3 regions of the Vibrio crassostreae genome follow, and region 3 is predicted to be linked to each of the others. Evidence: predicted binding sites of a transcription regulator. Region 3 holds the regulator's gene; each other region holds the start of a gene.
The links. The regulator CRP, encoded in region 3, controls carbon source genes, mostly activating them, when cyclic AMP is high. The targets are predictions, from matches to a motif close to TGTGANNNNNNTCACA.
Positions count from the first base shown of each region.

Region 1 (4,704 bases), 770 kb from region 3:
TTAGCGTAATGAATAGGTCATGCATTCTAGGATCAGTACGTACTTCGTGAGTCAGTTTGTAGCCATCCATTTCAGGCATTTCAGCATCGGTGATCATCAACAATATTTCTTGATTGATGTCTTTGCCTTCATCACACCAACTCTTAAGTAAGGTCAGTGCTTCTAAGCCATCACAACACTCAATAATATTCAACCCAAGCTGCGACAAGGTGCCTTTGATTTGATTACGCGCTGTTGAAGAGTCATCAACGATAAGCACGTTACGTCCTATCATTTCCTGAGCTAACTGCTGATCTAACACACCTTCAGAGATCGATACATCGTAATCAATGATCTCAGCCAACACTTTCTCCACATCGATGATCTCGACGATCTTGTGCTGCTCTTCTTCTTGAATATGCGTGATAGCGGTTAGGTAGTTTGCGCGGCCTGTTGTCTTTGGCGGCGGCTGGATTTCTGTCCATGTCGTATTGACGATATTACGAACTTGCCCAACCAAGAAACCTTGTACGGTTCGGTTGTATTCAGTAATGATCAGGTTACTCTCTTGAGATTCCGCACGAGATGGCGGAAAGCCAATCGCACTTCGCAGATCAATCACAGGTACCGATTCACCACGTAGAGAAGCAACACCCGTAATATGATGGTGAGAGCCCGGTAAGCGAGTGAGTACTGGCACTTTTAGGACTTCTTTCACTTTAAATACGTTAATCGCAAATAGTTGACGACTATTTAAGCTGAATAATAAGAGTTCCAGACGGTTTTCACCGACTAGCTTGGTTCTCTGATCAACCGAATTTAAAACGCCAGACATACAACACCTTAGTGACAAATAATAACTGTGGCTACAATAGCCTACTTCAATAGGTTAAAGCAAAGCGCTAATGCACAGAATGCTTAAACTAAGTACAACAAATGATGTTATACAAAGCTTAAGTACATGGAAAGGTTCGGGGTAAGGCTTAAAGAAGAGAAAAAGAGTTAGCCTTCAATCACTTTCATTAGCAGTTGACCATCATATAAAGCCTGCTTGATGAGAGCAGCACCTGGCATGGTTGCCTGCTTATAAAAACGAGATTCCACCAGCTCTAAGTCTTTATGGTAAACCGATAGGCTCTGCTCTTCGATGCACTTTTGAATCGCTGGGTATAACACGCTCTTCGCCTGATTGATAACACCCCCCACCAAGATTTTCTCTGGGTTGAATAGGTTAATCACAATCGCAATCGCAGAGCCTAAGTAACGGCCTAACTGCTCAATCACTTCGACAGCCAATGGGTCACCATCAGCAGCGGCAGCGCAGATCTGTTCAATAGTGACGTCTTCAAACACAGTTAGCGTTGATTCTTCACCATTTGCCAGTCGCTCTTTGACTTGCTCACGGATCGCCTGAGAACTCGCGACCGTTTCTAAACAGCCTCGATTACCACAGTGGCAAAGCTTGCCTTCTTTATCGATCTGGATATGCCCCAACTCACCGATGTTACCGTGGCGACCTTGCAGAACGCGACCATCGAGAATGATCCCGGCACCTAAACCGTGGTGAATCGAGATAAGAACAGAGTTGTCGTTATCTTGTGAGTTACCAAACAGCTTCTCTGCTAATGCCCATGCTCGGGTATCATTGGCAATAAAAACTGGCAGACCGGTTTCTTTGTAGATCTCCGGCCCTAACGCTAAGTTTTCAACGTTGTAGTGCGGCATTTGCAACACAATACCCTGCTCTGAATTCACAAGGCCTGGCAGTGTGATAGCGATACTCGTCACCCTGTCGAGTTGCTCAGCATAGGTTTGGAAGAACTCATCGATTTCATGAAGAAGACGCGCCAGCACATCATCTTGATCACGTTCGTGAATATCAATTTTGGTATCGATAAGCACGTCGCCGCCCAATTCATGGAGCGCGATCGTCAAGTATCCGCGACCAAGACGCATCGACAAAAATTGCCAACCTTCGTTATTGGTTTGTAGACCGACAGCAGGACGTCCACGAGTCGTGGCTTCTTGAACCGTGGTCTCGTGAATAAGGTGAGCTTCAATGAGTTCACGGGTAATTTTAGTAATACTCGCCGGAGCCAACTCACTTTGCTTGGACAGATCGATACGAGAAATAGGACCTTTAAGGTCAATTAGTTTATATACACGACCAGCATTGACCTGTTTGATATGATCAATATGGCCCGGTTGAGCCATGTACATTTTACGCTCCAGAAATCATCAACAAGGTAATTTTTTTACTTTGCGAAGTAATTGTGAAGTCACTTGGTATATCGCCGTGACCAGTATCACGTATATACATGAATCTTTGTGTATCGAGTCAAATTGTTCGAGGAAAATTAACACCCACATCGATAAATCGAGACTTAATTTTCATAAAAAAACATCGCGCTTGAGTGCTAAATACAATAAATATCAGTAAATACAGAAATATCTTCCTAGCTCCCAATAAATTATCAATTAATGCATATACTTAATTCAGTCTTGTAAAAGATTACTTGGTCTCACTCTAGGAGTATTCATGACAGCCGAATTAAGAAAAACGAAAATCGTCACAACGCTTGGCCCTTCAACAGATAAAGGTAACGTGCTTGAAGAAATTATCAAAGCAGGTGCCAATATCGTCCGTATGAACTTCTCTCACGGCACCAGCGACGACCATATACAACGCGCAGAAAAAGTCAGAGCAATAGCAAAAAGACACGGCACTCAAATCGCCATTCTCGGAGACTTACAAGGTCCCAAGATTCGTGTGTCGACATTCAAAGATGGCAAAATCCAACTTGCCGTAGGCGACCTGTTCACTCTCGATAGCAGCCTAGGTTTAGGCGAAGGCAATCAAGAAGCCGTTGGCCTTGATTACAAAGAACTGCCTAACGACGTATCCGCCGGCGATATCTTGTTGCTTGACGATGGTCGTGTTCAACTCAAAGTAACCAAGGTCGAAGGTTGCCGTGTTCACACCGAAGTCATCATTGGCGGCCCACTCTCAAATAACAAAGGCATCAACAAAAAAGGCGGGGGCCTTTCCGCAGAAGCGCTAACAGAGAAAGACAAGCGCGACATCGTCACCGCCGCACAAATCAAAGTGGATTACCTAGCCGTATCTTTCCCACGTAATGGTGAAGACATGCACTACGCTCGTCAACTTGCACGAGAAGCCGGCTTAGAAGCTCACCTCGTCGCAAAAGTGGAGCGAGCAGAGACAGTCGCCACTGTTGAGAACATGGATGACATCATAATGGCCTCAGATGTGGTCATGGTGGCTCGTGGTGACCTCGGAGTGGAAATTGGTGACCCTGAGTTGGTCGGTGTACAAAAACAGCTTATACGCCGTGCCAGAGCGCTTAATCGAACAGTGATCACCGCAACTCAGATGATGGAATCGATGATCTCTGCGCCAATGCCAACCCGTGCCGAAGTGATGGACGTTGCTAATGCCGTACTGGATGGCACCGACGCAGTGATGCTTTCAGGTGAGACCGCTGCAGGTGATTACCCAGTCGAAACCGTAAAATCCATGGCAGAAGTGTGTATTGGAGCTGAGAAGATGGCGGGGGTTAACCAATCGAATTACCGTATTGACCGCACCTTTGTTACCGCTGAAGAAACCGTTTCTATGGCAACCATCTATTCGGCAAACCATATGGAAGGCATTAAAGGTGTAGTCACTCTCACCGAATCTGGCCGTACTGCGTTGATGATGTCTCGCTTAAGTGCTGACATGCCTATCTACGCGCTGTCTCGTAACGAAGGAACGCTCAATCGCTGTACCTTGTACCGAGGTGTTACACCTATTTACTTTGAGACAGAAGCCAAAGACAGCTTTGATATTGCGCTATCAACACTCACTTGCCTGAAGGAGAAAGGACACCTTAAGTTTGGCGACCTAGTGATCGTCACTCAAGGTGATATCATGGATGTAGCAGGCTCAACCAACTGTATGAGAATCTTGCCTGTCACTTAGTGTGTGGCCGTAAGGCGAAACGATTTACCTAATCTCAAAAGCAAAAAAGGGTTATCGAACTAAGTTCAATAACCCTTTTTCATTTCAGAACACGACTAACTAACGATCTGCTTAAACAACATAACGAGCTCACCGCATTCTAACTCAGCAACTTCGAAAATCACTTGTCAGCAGCAATGGTGGCCAACTGTGGCATGTGTGAATTGCGAGCGTTTTCCGTTGAAGTGTAGGTTTCTACAAATCGGTAACCGGCTTCTAAGCCCAATTCGTAATCGTGCAACAGATCTTCTTTGTCACTCATTAATGAACTCGATTTTAGCGGCTGACTTGGCGCTATTTGCACCACAAACGCATCGTCCGGTGGCGAATTCAAAAAGTCCTGAGTTAATGAATAAGTCTGGTAGTGCACCATCAACATATCAGCTAAGCCTGAATCAAACTTATCCCCAATTAAATGACTCAAACGATAAATATCATCCGCTCCAAATAGCCAGCGACCACCGTTCAGCAGGTCCAAATGCCCACGGTCACGCTTCTGCTCTTTTGATCGCATAATTTGTTGTTGGAAGAAAGAGGTCCAGTCGGTTTTCCACTGTTCCACTTTCTGTTGCCAATGACCTTGAACACTGTCAAAAGATTCGCGGAACCATTCCAATTCTTCGGCAGATATTGCCTTAGGTGCTTTAATTGAAGACTTAGTCGCCTGAGCTTCAGCCAAACCCACATGTTCATCCTCTAGC
Region 1 covers NZ_AP025476.1:2,391,067-2,395,770, forward strand. Annotated here, with positions in the region: gene OC193_RS10590 (chemotaxis protein CheV) at 1-814, opposite strand, end outside; gene mlc (sugar metabolism global transcriptional regulator Mlc) at 982-2,199, opposite strand; gene pyk (pyruvate kinase) at 2,519-3,964, shown strand; gene OC193_RS10605 (patatin-like phospholipase family protein) at 4,125-4,704, opposite strand, start outside.
Region 1: the regulator CRP is predicted to act here: its motif matches at 2,275-2,290, upstream of mlc (sugar metabolism global transcriptional regulator Mlc).

Region 2 (4,704 bases), 1.5 Mb from region 3:
TACCAGTGAGTTTTTCGAAATTCCGACCATCGTAAACACATCTGTAATCAAAGAATCTATCCAAACTCTTGCCGAAGACCTCAAAGCTCGCGGTCAAGAAGTGAAGCTCAACGCGAGTTGTGGCCTGCGTCACCGCCTACTTTCGGTGTACGAAGTATTCCGTACTTACCACTGGCCAATCTTCGTGGTTGAACCAAACAGTGACAAGCTGTGCTGGTTGTACCCGAACGGAAAAGAAGACGCACAAGTTCAAGACCGCATTACTATCGACGACTACCTAACGGTATTTGGGGCTCGTGGCGAGTTCAGCGATGTTCAGCTATCTCCGCAACTTGATCAGAAACTTTATGAACTGGGTGAACGTTGGGCAAGTAACGCGCTAGAATTGGGCCCAGGCCTTGCGACATTAAACTACCTTGCAACGACCTGCCGTAAAGAACAGAAGCTTGATGTTGGTCTCTCTGAGAAGCAACAAGGTTACCGTGAACTGAACATGCTGTTGAGCGATTTAGTTGAAGCGAAGATTGCGACTTACGACAATGGTATTTTAACTTTTGCTAATGAAGACGCACGCCGCTTCTCAAACGGTGAATGGCTGGAGACTCTGGTTCACAGCACAGTGAAACAAATCCAAGATGACATGCCGACCATTCAAGATCGTTCTTTGAATGTTCAGGTATACCGTCAACTGGGTGAACGAGAAGTTCGTAACGAGCTTGATGTTGCCTCAGTGGTGAACAATAAGCTGCACATCATCGAATGTAAGACCAAAGGTATGCGTGACGATGGTGATGACACCTTGTACAAACTGGAATCGCTTAGAGACCTATTGGGTGGCCTACAAGCACGTGCAATGTTAGTGAGCTTCCGCCCTCTTCGCCATAACGACATCACACGAGCAGAAGATCTTGGCCTTGCATTGATTGGCCCTGACGAATTGAAAGATCTTAAAACACACCTAACGGCATGGTTTACGGCTGCGGGTGGTAGTGAAGATCTAGAGTACTAAAAACAAATAAACTCATGAGAGCTAAATGCTCTTAAGCAGATTGTTAAAAAGGTGAATGACGATTAAGTCACTCGCCTTTTTTGTATCTGATACTTTTTCTTGTCTACTTTCTCTGCCACATAAAAAATGGCCACATCATTCGATACGGCCATTTTCAAAATTTGCAGTCAGTTTAAGACTTAAATCTTTTTTGCAACTTAAAGCATTTTACGAGCAGCTTCTACAACTACTTTGATTGAACGCGCTTCTGTTACTTTTAGTGTGTCGTGATCAGGCGTCTCTTTTTGAGTACGGTTGATGATTACACCAGCAACACAACCTGCTTTCAGACCAGAACTTGCACACATAGTTAGCAGCGTTGCAGATTCCATCTCGAAGTTTAGAACGCCCATGTCTTGCCATTCTTGCATAGAACCTTGGAAACGCTTAACAACACGACCAGAGAACGTATCGTAACGCTCTTGACCTGGGTAGAAAGTGTCACTTGAAGCCGTTACGCCCATGTGAACTGCTGCGCCTGATTCTTCAACCGCTGCTTTCATCGCTGTTGCCACTTCGAAGTCAGCAACTGCTGGGAATTCCATTGGAGCAAAGTGCAGGCTAGCGCCGTCTAGGCGAACAGAACCTGTAGAAACAATCATGTCACCCACGTTTACGTGAGGTTGGATAGCACCAGTAGTACCAACACGTAGGAAAGTACGAACACCAAGTTGAGCAAGCTCTTCTACAGCGATAGAAGTAGATGGGCCACCGATACCTGTTGAACATACAACAACTGGCTTGCCGTCTAGCTCTGCGCGGTAAAGCGTGTATTCACGGTGACTAGCAAGGAATACTGGATTCTCCATCTCTTCCGCAATTTTTTGCACACGAGCAGGATCACCAGGGATGATCGCCAGAGTAGCACCGTTAAGATCTGCTTCAGTAACACCTAAGTGGAAAACAGCTTGAGACATAGTTCGCTCCTTTTGGCTTATTGGGCTTTTTACCCTTATTTAAGCTCATAATAAATTCGTGGGGTACGAACACACTCTAACCAAGCTTATTACAAAATGAAGTGATACATGTCACACGAATGATCGCAACAAGAATTCAAGTTTCACAAAAAACCGATTGGCATCACAAAAATAAGCAATCCGTATACCTATGTTGCATACTAATGAGACAAAAAGCGCCTTTAACGTATTACCGCTAAAGGCGCTTTTTAGATTAGACGCTTTCTATATTCGTCGCTTTGAATGAGACATAATCTATGTCAGAGATCTGAACTTAATCCGCCTTAGACTTGAATCGAAGCAGACGTAGAGCATTTAATGTCACCAAAGCTGTCGCACCACTATCCGCTAACACTGCAACCCATAAGCCAGTAATACCTAATAAGCTCGTCACCAAGAATACACCTTTCAAACCGAGCGCTAGCGCAACATTTTGACGGATGTTGTTCATAGTTGCTTGCGATAGCTCAATCATCGCTGGCAATTCTGTTAAGCGGTTATGAGTTAGTGCTGAATCCGCCGTTTCCAAGGCAACATCAGTCCCTCCGCCCATTGCGATGCCGACATTCGCCGTTTTCATTGCTGGCGCATCATTGATGCCATCACCAACCATTGCAACGTGCGACTGTTGAGATAACTCCTCAACGTAAGATACCTTGTCGCTTGGAAGTAGGCTCGCCTTGTATTGCATACCAATCTTACTGCTGATCGCAGCCGCACTGCGCGGGTTATCGCCAGTCAGCATGATAGATTGAATACCCAAATCATTGAGTCGTTCAATCGCAAGCTTAGCGTCACTGCGTAACGTATCTTGCCAAGCAATCAGACCAATCACTGTCGTATTTTGCTCTGTTGATTCTTCTTGATCTTTAAGCTCAAGAGCAACCACAACCGTCTTGCCCTCGCCTTCCAATGCTTCTACCTGAGAAACCACATCGGCACCAAGATCGAACGCTATTTTAGACGGTGACAGAACCTGATACTTAACGCCATCAACATCACCTTCAACACCACTACCGATAAGTGCGATCTTGTTGTGTGATTCAGGAATCTCAATATTCAGATCTTTTACTTTAGCGACAAGTGATTGCGCCAATGGGTGAGTAGAGCCAACTTCAATTGCACCAACCACACGCAGCATCGCATCTTGTTGCCAACCCGAAAGAGGCTGAATATCCGTAACCTGAGGCTTACCTTCGGTCAGTGTGCCCGTCTTATCGAAGGCGATAGTTTGGATTTTACCAAGCTGCTCCAGTGCTGCACCGCCTTTAATTAGTGCACCACGTTTCGCTGCTGCCGCTAAACCAGAAGTAATCGCTGCTGGCGTCGAGATAACTAACGCACACGGACAAGCAATCAATAATAACGCTAGGCCACGGTATACCCATGTTTCCCAAGGTTGAGCGAACAACAGTGGTGGCGTGATAATAACGAGCAAAGCCACCACCATCATCAATGGCGTGTACCAACGACTGAACTTATCAAGGAAACGTTCCAGCGGTGCTTTACGAGACTCTGCTTCTTCAATCAAGTGAAGAATACGGTCGATTGCGTTTTCACCTTGTTTTGAAGTGATGGTTATACGAACCACTTTGTCCACGACGACGGCACCAGCCATAATGCTGTTACCTTCGGTGTGTTCAACAGGAACAGATTCACCGGTTAACGCACTTTCATCAAAGCTCGCCGCGTCTGTAATCAATTGACCGTCAGCAGGTAAACGAGAACCCGCAGCCACTTCAATCACATCACCAGGAACCAGTTCACTGACTGCTACTTCAACACGTTCACCGTTGATAATCTTAGTTGCATTTTCTGGTACCAATGCCATTAACGCTTGAACGCCACTTCTTGCTCTAGATGAAGCAAACGCTTCTAAGCGCTCACCAATCAAGAACAATAATAGAACCATCGCCGCTTCCGCGGTTTCACCCAGGTACAAAGCACCCAGTGCGGCAACACTCATTAAGGTTTCAATAGCAAACGGTGTACCTGAGCGTGCCAACTGAACCGCTTTCTTCGCCACCGGATATAAACCAAGCAAACAAGTTACCGTAAACAAGCCTTCACTTAATTGAGGATAGGTACTTTTCAGAAGCGCAGCAAACAGCATTGCCGCTGCAATCGCGATAATCTGTAAATTAGGTTGGATATGAGCTTGCCAAAAAGTCTCAGGTTGTTGTTTTTCTTTCTTTGAACCGGCTTCCGTAAGAGGGAAACCCGTTTTAATAGAGACCTGTTCAATGGTGTCGGCAAGGCTTTCATTATCGAATTTCACGACCAGCTTTTCGGTAGCAAAGAGAACCTTCGCTTGAATAACACCGTCAATATTGCTGATCGCGTTTTCTATTTTTCTTGCACAAGCTGGGCAGTCCATTCCGGCAACCAACCAACTTTTCGAAAATTGAGCGTCGAAAGATGAGGGTAAGGACTGACTGTCCTCTTCTCCATTGTCCGAACTACAACAATCATCCCCTGACGATGAAGGAGCCGCAGAAGAAGAACTACAACAGCCAGATGAAGTACCTGCTGCCGTGATGCTGGAAATTTTAGGGCTAGAGCAAGTTGCTCCTGTCGCTTGAGGTTGAACGTCCACTTTTGTTGAGCGGCACGCTGCATGTTTTGCGCACATAATGTATCTCCTTAATACTCAAAAGCCTTGAGGTTGTTGCTGACTCACGAGCAACAGAACCTTAAGTT
Region 2 covers NZ_AP025476.1:1,161,944-1,166,647, reverse strand. Annotated here, with positions in the region: gene OC193_RS05445 (DUF1887 family protein) at 1-1,009, shown strand, start outside; gene udp (uridine phosphorylase) at 1,207-1,965, opposite strand; gene OC193_RS05435 (zinc/cadmium/mercury/lead-transporting ATPase) at 2,279-4,636, opposite strand.
Region 2: the regulator CRP is predicted to act here: its motif matches at 2,066-2,081, upstream of udp (uridine phosphorylase).

Region 3 (4,704 bases):
CAAAGTTCGTTCTACCCGATAACATCGATTATCGACTGTTCCAAAAAGGCGGACATGTTGGGTTTATTACTGGCAGCACACTCAAGCCAAGATTTTGGTTAGAAGAAGCCTTGCCTGCCTACTATGAAAGTATCCAAGATTCGGCATAATGACCGAGCCTTAGTAAATAGAAGCAAAACATTACTAAGCACACATATTTCTACATCAATAAACATATCTATGAACATATCCATGAACATAAAAGAGAGAAGTATTTATGATCATCCCATGGCAAGACATTGCACCAGAGACACTGGAAAACCTCATCAAAGAGTTCGTGCTGCGTGAAGGCACAGACTACGGCGACGTAGAGGTTTCACTGCAAAACAAGATTGACCAAGTGAAACATCAATTAGCTTCAGGAGAAGTCAGCATCGTGTTTTCTGAACTCCATGAAACCGTTGATATTCAAGTCACAAAACGCTTCTAAGCTGCGCTCATAAAGGAGCCGTGTTATAGTGGTAAACGATTGCTAACAAGTAAGTTACTCAAAAGACAAGGGTTGTCATGTCCGCTAAACATCCAATTATTGCGGTGACGGGTTCATCTGGAGCCGGCACCACCACTACCTCAGAAGCCTTCCGCAAAATGTTCAATATGATGGACGTGAAGGCAGCTTGGGTTGAAGGGGATAGTTTCCATCGCTTCACACGTCCAGAGATGGATGTCGAGATCCGTAAAGCGCGCGAGCAAGGTAAGCACATCAGCTACTTTGGTCCTCAAGCCAACGACTTTGGTGCGCTAGAAGAGTTCTTCCGTAAATACGGTAACGAAGGTACAGGTAAAGTAAGAAGCTACCTGCACACCTTTGATGAAGCCGTGCCTTACAATCAAATGCCGGGCACCTTCACGCCATGGCAAGAGATCCCGGAAAATTCCGATGTGATGTTTTACGAAGGCTTGCACGGCGGTGTGGTTGATGGCGACATTAACGTTTCTCAACACGTCGATTTGCTGATCGGCATGGTGCCCATCGTAAACCTAGAGTGGATTCAAAAATTCGTTCGTGACACTCGCGATCGTGGTCACTCACGCGAAGCGGTAATGGACTCCATTGTTCGTTCAATGGATGATTACCTCAACTACATTACCCCGCAATTTTCGCGCACTCACATAAACTTTCAGCGTGTTCCAACCGTAGATACATCGAACCCACTTAACGCCAAAGGAATTCCAAGTTTAGACGAAAGCTTCGTAGTTATACGTTTGCGTGGCATCAAAAACGTCGATTTCCCCTACCTTCTGGCTATGATTGATGGCTCGTTTATGTCTCGTCATAACACACTAGTGGTACCAGGCGGCAAGATGAGTTTTGCTATGGAGCTCATTGTGAGGCCAATCCTGCAACAACTTATCGAAACCGGAAAAATAGGTTAACAAAACGACATTCTGGTTGATTACTTTTCATACCGTGATCATGTGCACAATTTTGCGTAAAAAATCGTAGCTTGGTCACGATTAAAATCAAGAAATAGTACCTGAAAAAGGATACTATTCTTAAACGAAACACAAGATAGCTTGCAGCGCTCAACGAGTGCTCTTATCCTACAAGTCAATCCAGGCTTAGCTAAAATACGGAAAGCGGCAAGCATACCCTGCAGAGGAAGTGAGATATTATGGTTCTAGGTAAACCTCAAACCGATCCAACATTAGAGTGGTTCCTTTCACACTGTCATATTCATAAGTACCCTTCAAAAAGTACTTTGATTCATGCTGGTGAAAAGGCAGAAACCTTGTACTACATCGTTAAAGGTTCTGTGGCAGTTCTTATCAAAGACGAAGAAGGTAAGGAAATGATTCTTTCTTACCTAAACCAAGGCGACTTCATCGGTGAGCTTGGCTTGTTCGAAGAAGACCAAGAGCGTACTGCTTGGGTTCGTGCTAAATCTCCTTGTGAAGTAGCTGAAATTTCTTTCAAGAAATTCCGTCAACTTATCCAAGTGAACCCAGATATCCTAATGCGTCTTTCAGCGCAAATGGCAAACCGTCTACAAGTAACTAGCCAAAAGGTTGGTGACTTAGCGTTCCTTGACGTAACAGGTCGTATCGCTCAAACGCTACTAAACCTAGCGAAACAGCCAGATGCAATGACTCACCCTGACGGCATGCAAATCAAGATCACTCGTCAAGAGATTGGCCAGATCGTTGGTTGTTCTCGTGAGACAGTTGGTCGTATCTTGAAGATGCTAGAAGAGCAGAACCTAATTTCTGCACACGGTAAAACTATCGTGGTATACGGCACTCGTTAATCTCGATTAACTGAGCCAAAAATTTGAAAGCCACCAAATGCAAATTTGGTGGCTTTTTTGTTTTCTAAAGATCTATAGAACAGATACGAGAAACGAGAAGAACTCACAGAATCCTATTTGTAAACTTCCTAGAAGCGAAGCGTACTCGCATATCTAGGATAAGTCCGTTCTCGTACCTTTTATTAACCGTTGGTGCTCTCAAAGATCTTATCCGCCGATGCGGCCACAAAACCTGTGTAAAGCTCACCGTTGACCATCGCATAACGCTTAGCGAACTCATAGAAGCCGCCTGGAATCATCTCATTGCCTTCAACAAATGAAACTGGGACTTTGTCTGCCATTGTTGATGATTGCTCTAATAAGACCTCTGGAGAGCCTTTAACCTCACCGCCAGATGCGTTGATAGTAAAGCCAGACTCGCTCAGGTAGTCATTCACCGCCTGCACTTCATCAAAGTTATTCAGCTGGTTCACACTTACCGTAAAGTGGTTTGCACCATATCCATGAGCCGCTAGCCAAGATGCGTATTCGCTCTCTTTAGCTAGTACTTGGAAATCAGCGAAACTCAAATCCCATTGGCGACCACCAAACAAGAACTCATGACCTTGAAGCTTGCTTGCATCAACCTGCTCAACTAACTTAGCAACGATCTGTTGTAATTCACTAGAACACTCTTCGACCTTCAATTCACTAATGAACACTTTTGGCTGCTTCGGGTCTGGGTGCTCGTAGTGTTTAGCCACTAGCTTCTTGCTCTCAAACAGGTAGTCGCCACACGCCTTGTAACCCAGTTCCAGGAAAGGCTTAGCTAGTGTTTCAATACCGAGAGGGGCAACATTAAAAGTACGCAGTGCAATATGGTCGTTGATCAGCGCTTCATCTTCTTTCAGCAAGTGATGCACTTTCTCAGCCGATGGACACAGCCTGTGAATGTAATCGTCCCATAGTGATTTAAAGAGTAGATCGGGCGTCATGGTGACTCCTTGTCAGAGGTTCTAGCAAGCTAGTAATTTGGATTAGAAAGGGAGAGGCTGAGACACAGAGTCAGCAGCCATCAGCCTGTGACATACTTGTTCTATTATTATCTACCGCCCAATCTAGGTGTCGGACGGGATGGAAAAGGGAAGCGATAACACCACTTCCCTATTTCAAGCTTAACCAATGAGCCTAAGACTCATTAGCCTAAATTAAAGCTCAATACCTGGGCTAAACGATGCTGGTAGTTGAGTTTCGCCACCTTCCATTGAAGCCATAGGGTAAGCACAGTAGTCAGCTGCGTAGTAAGCACTTGGACGTAGGTTGCCTGAAGCACCCGGACCACCAAACGGTGCATCACCACTTGCGCCTGTTAGCTGACGGTTACGGTTAACAATACCCGCACGGATATGGTCAACGAAGTATTCCCATTCAGAATCGTCTGTTGATACAAGGCCTGCAGACAAACCAAAGCGTGTGTCGTTAGCTAACTCGACCGCTTGCTCTAGCGATTGGTAACGAACCACTTGCAGCAATGGACCGAAGTACTCTTCATCTGGCAGGTCAGCAATATTGGTTGCATCGATAATGCCCGGAGAAACAAACGCCGCTTGACCCGCTTTTGCTTCTACTAGGCTGACACCACCTAACGATTGCAGATTAGCTTGCGCGTCTAGAATAAATTTAGCTGCAGCTTCAGAGATCTGAGGGCCCATGAAAGGTGCAGGTTCAGCGAATGGCTGATCGACACGAATCTTTTGCGTAGCTGCGACCAGTTTATCTAGAAGCAGATCGCCCTTCTCGCCAACAGGCACATACAAGCGACGAGCACATGTACAACGCTGACCCGCACTGATGAACGCCGATTGGATGATAGTGTATACCGTTGCGTCTGCATCACCGTATTGGTCGCTGATCACCATAGGGTTGTTGCCGCCCATTTCTAGTGCCAGCATCTTGCCCGGTTGGCCCGCGAATTGACGATGCAGGATATGACCAGTATTCGCACTACCCGTAAATAGCACGCCATCAAGACCTTTAGCATCAGCCAGTGCGATACCTGTCTCTTTAGCGCCTTGCACTAAGTTGATTACGCCAGCAGGAAGACCCGCTTCTTGCCATAGCTTCATTGCGAATTCACCCGTCCAAGGTGTCTGCTCTGAAGGCTTGAAGACTACGGTGTTGCCCGATAGCAGAGCTGGAACAATATGACCGTTAGGTAAGTGACCTGGGAAGTTGTAAGGGCCAAATACCGCCATCACGCCCAATGGACGGTGACGAAGTACAATTTGGTTGCCAGCCGCTTCACGTGAAGCTTCACCTGTACGCTCGTGGTAAGCACGGATAGAGATGGCGATCTTGCCTGCCATCGCGCCCGCTTCAGTGCGAGTTTCCCAAATCGGTTTACCCGTCTCTTTTGCAATAATCTGTGCAATCTCTT
Region 3 covers NZ_AP025476.1:3,158,211-3,162,914, forward strand. Annotated here, with positions in the region: gene OC193_RS14255 (hydrolase) at 1-149, shown strand, start outside; gene OC193_RS14260 (YheU family protein) at 257-469, shown strand; gene OC193_RS14265 (phosphoribulokinase) at 547-1,416, shown strand; gene crp (cAMP-activated global transcriptional regulator CRP) at 1,656-2,288, shown strand; gene OC193_RS14275 (DUF1338 domain-containing protein) at 2,471-3,262, opposite strand; gene astD (succinylglutamate-semialdehyde dehydrogenase) at 3,476-4,704, opposite strand, start outside.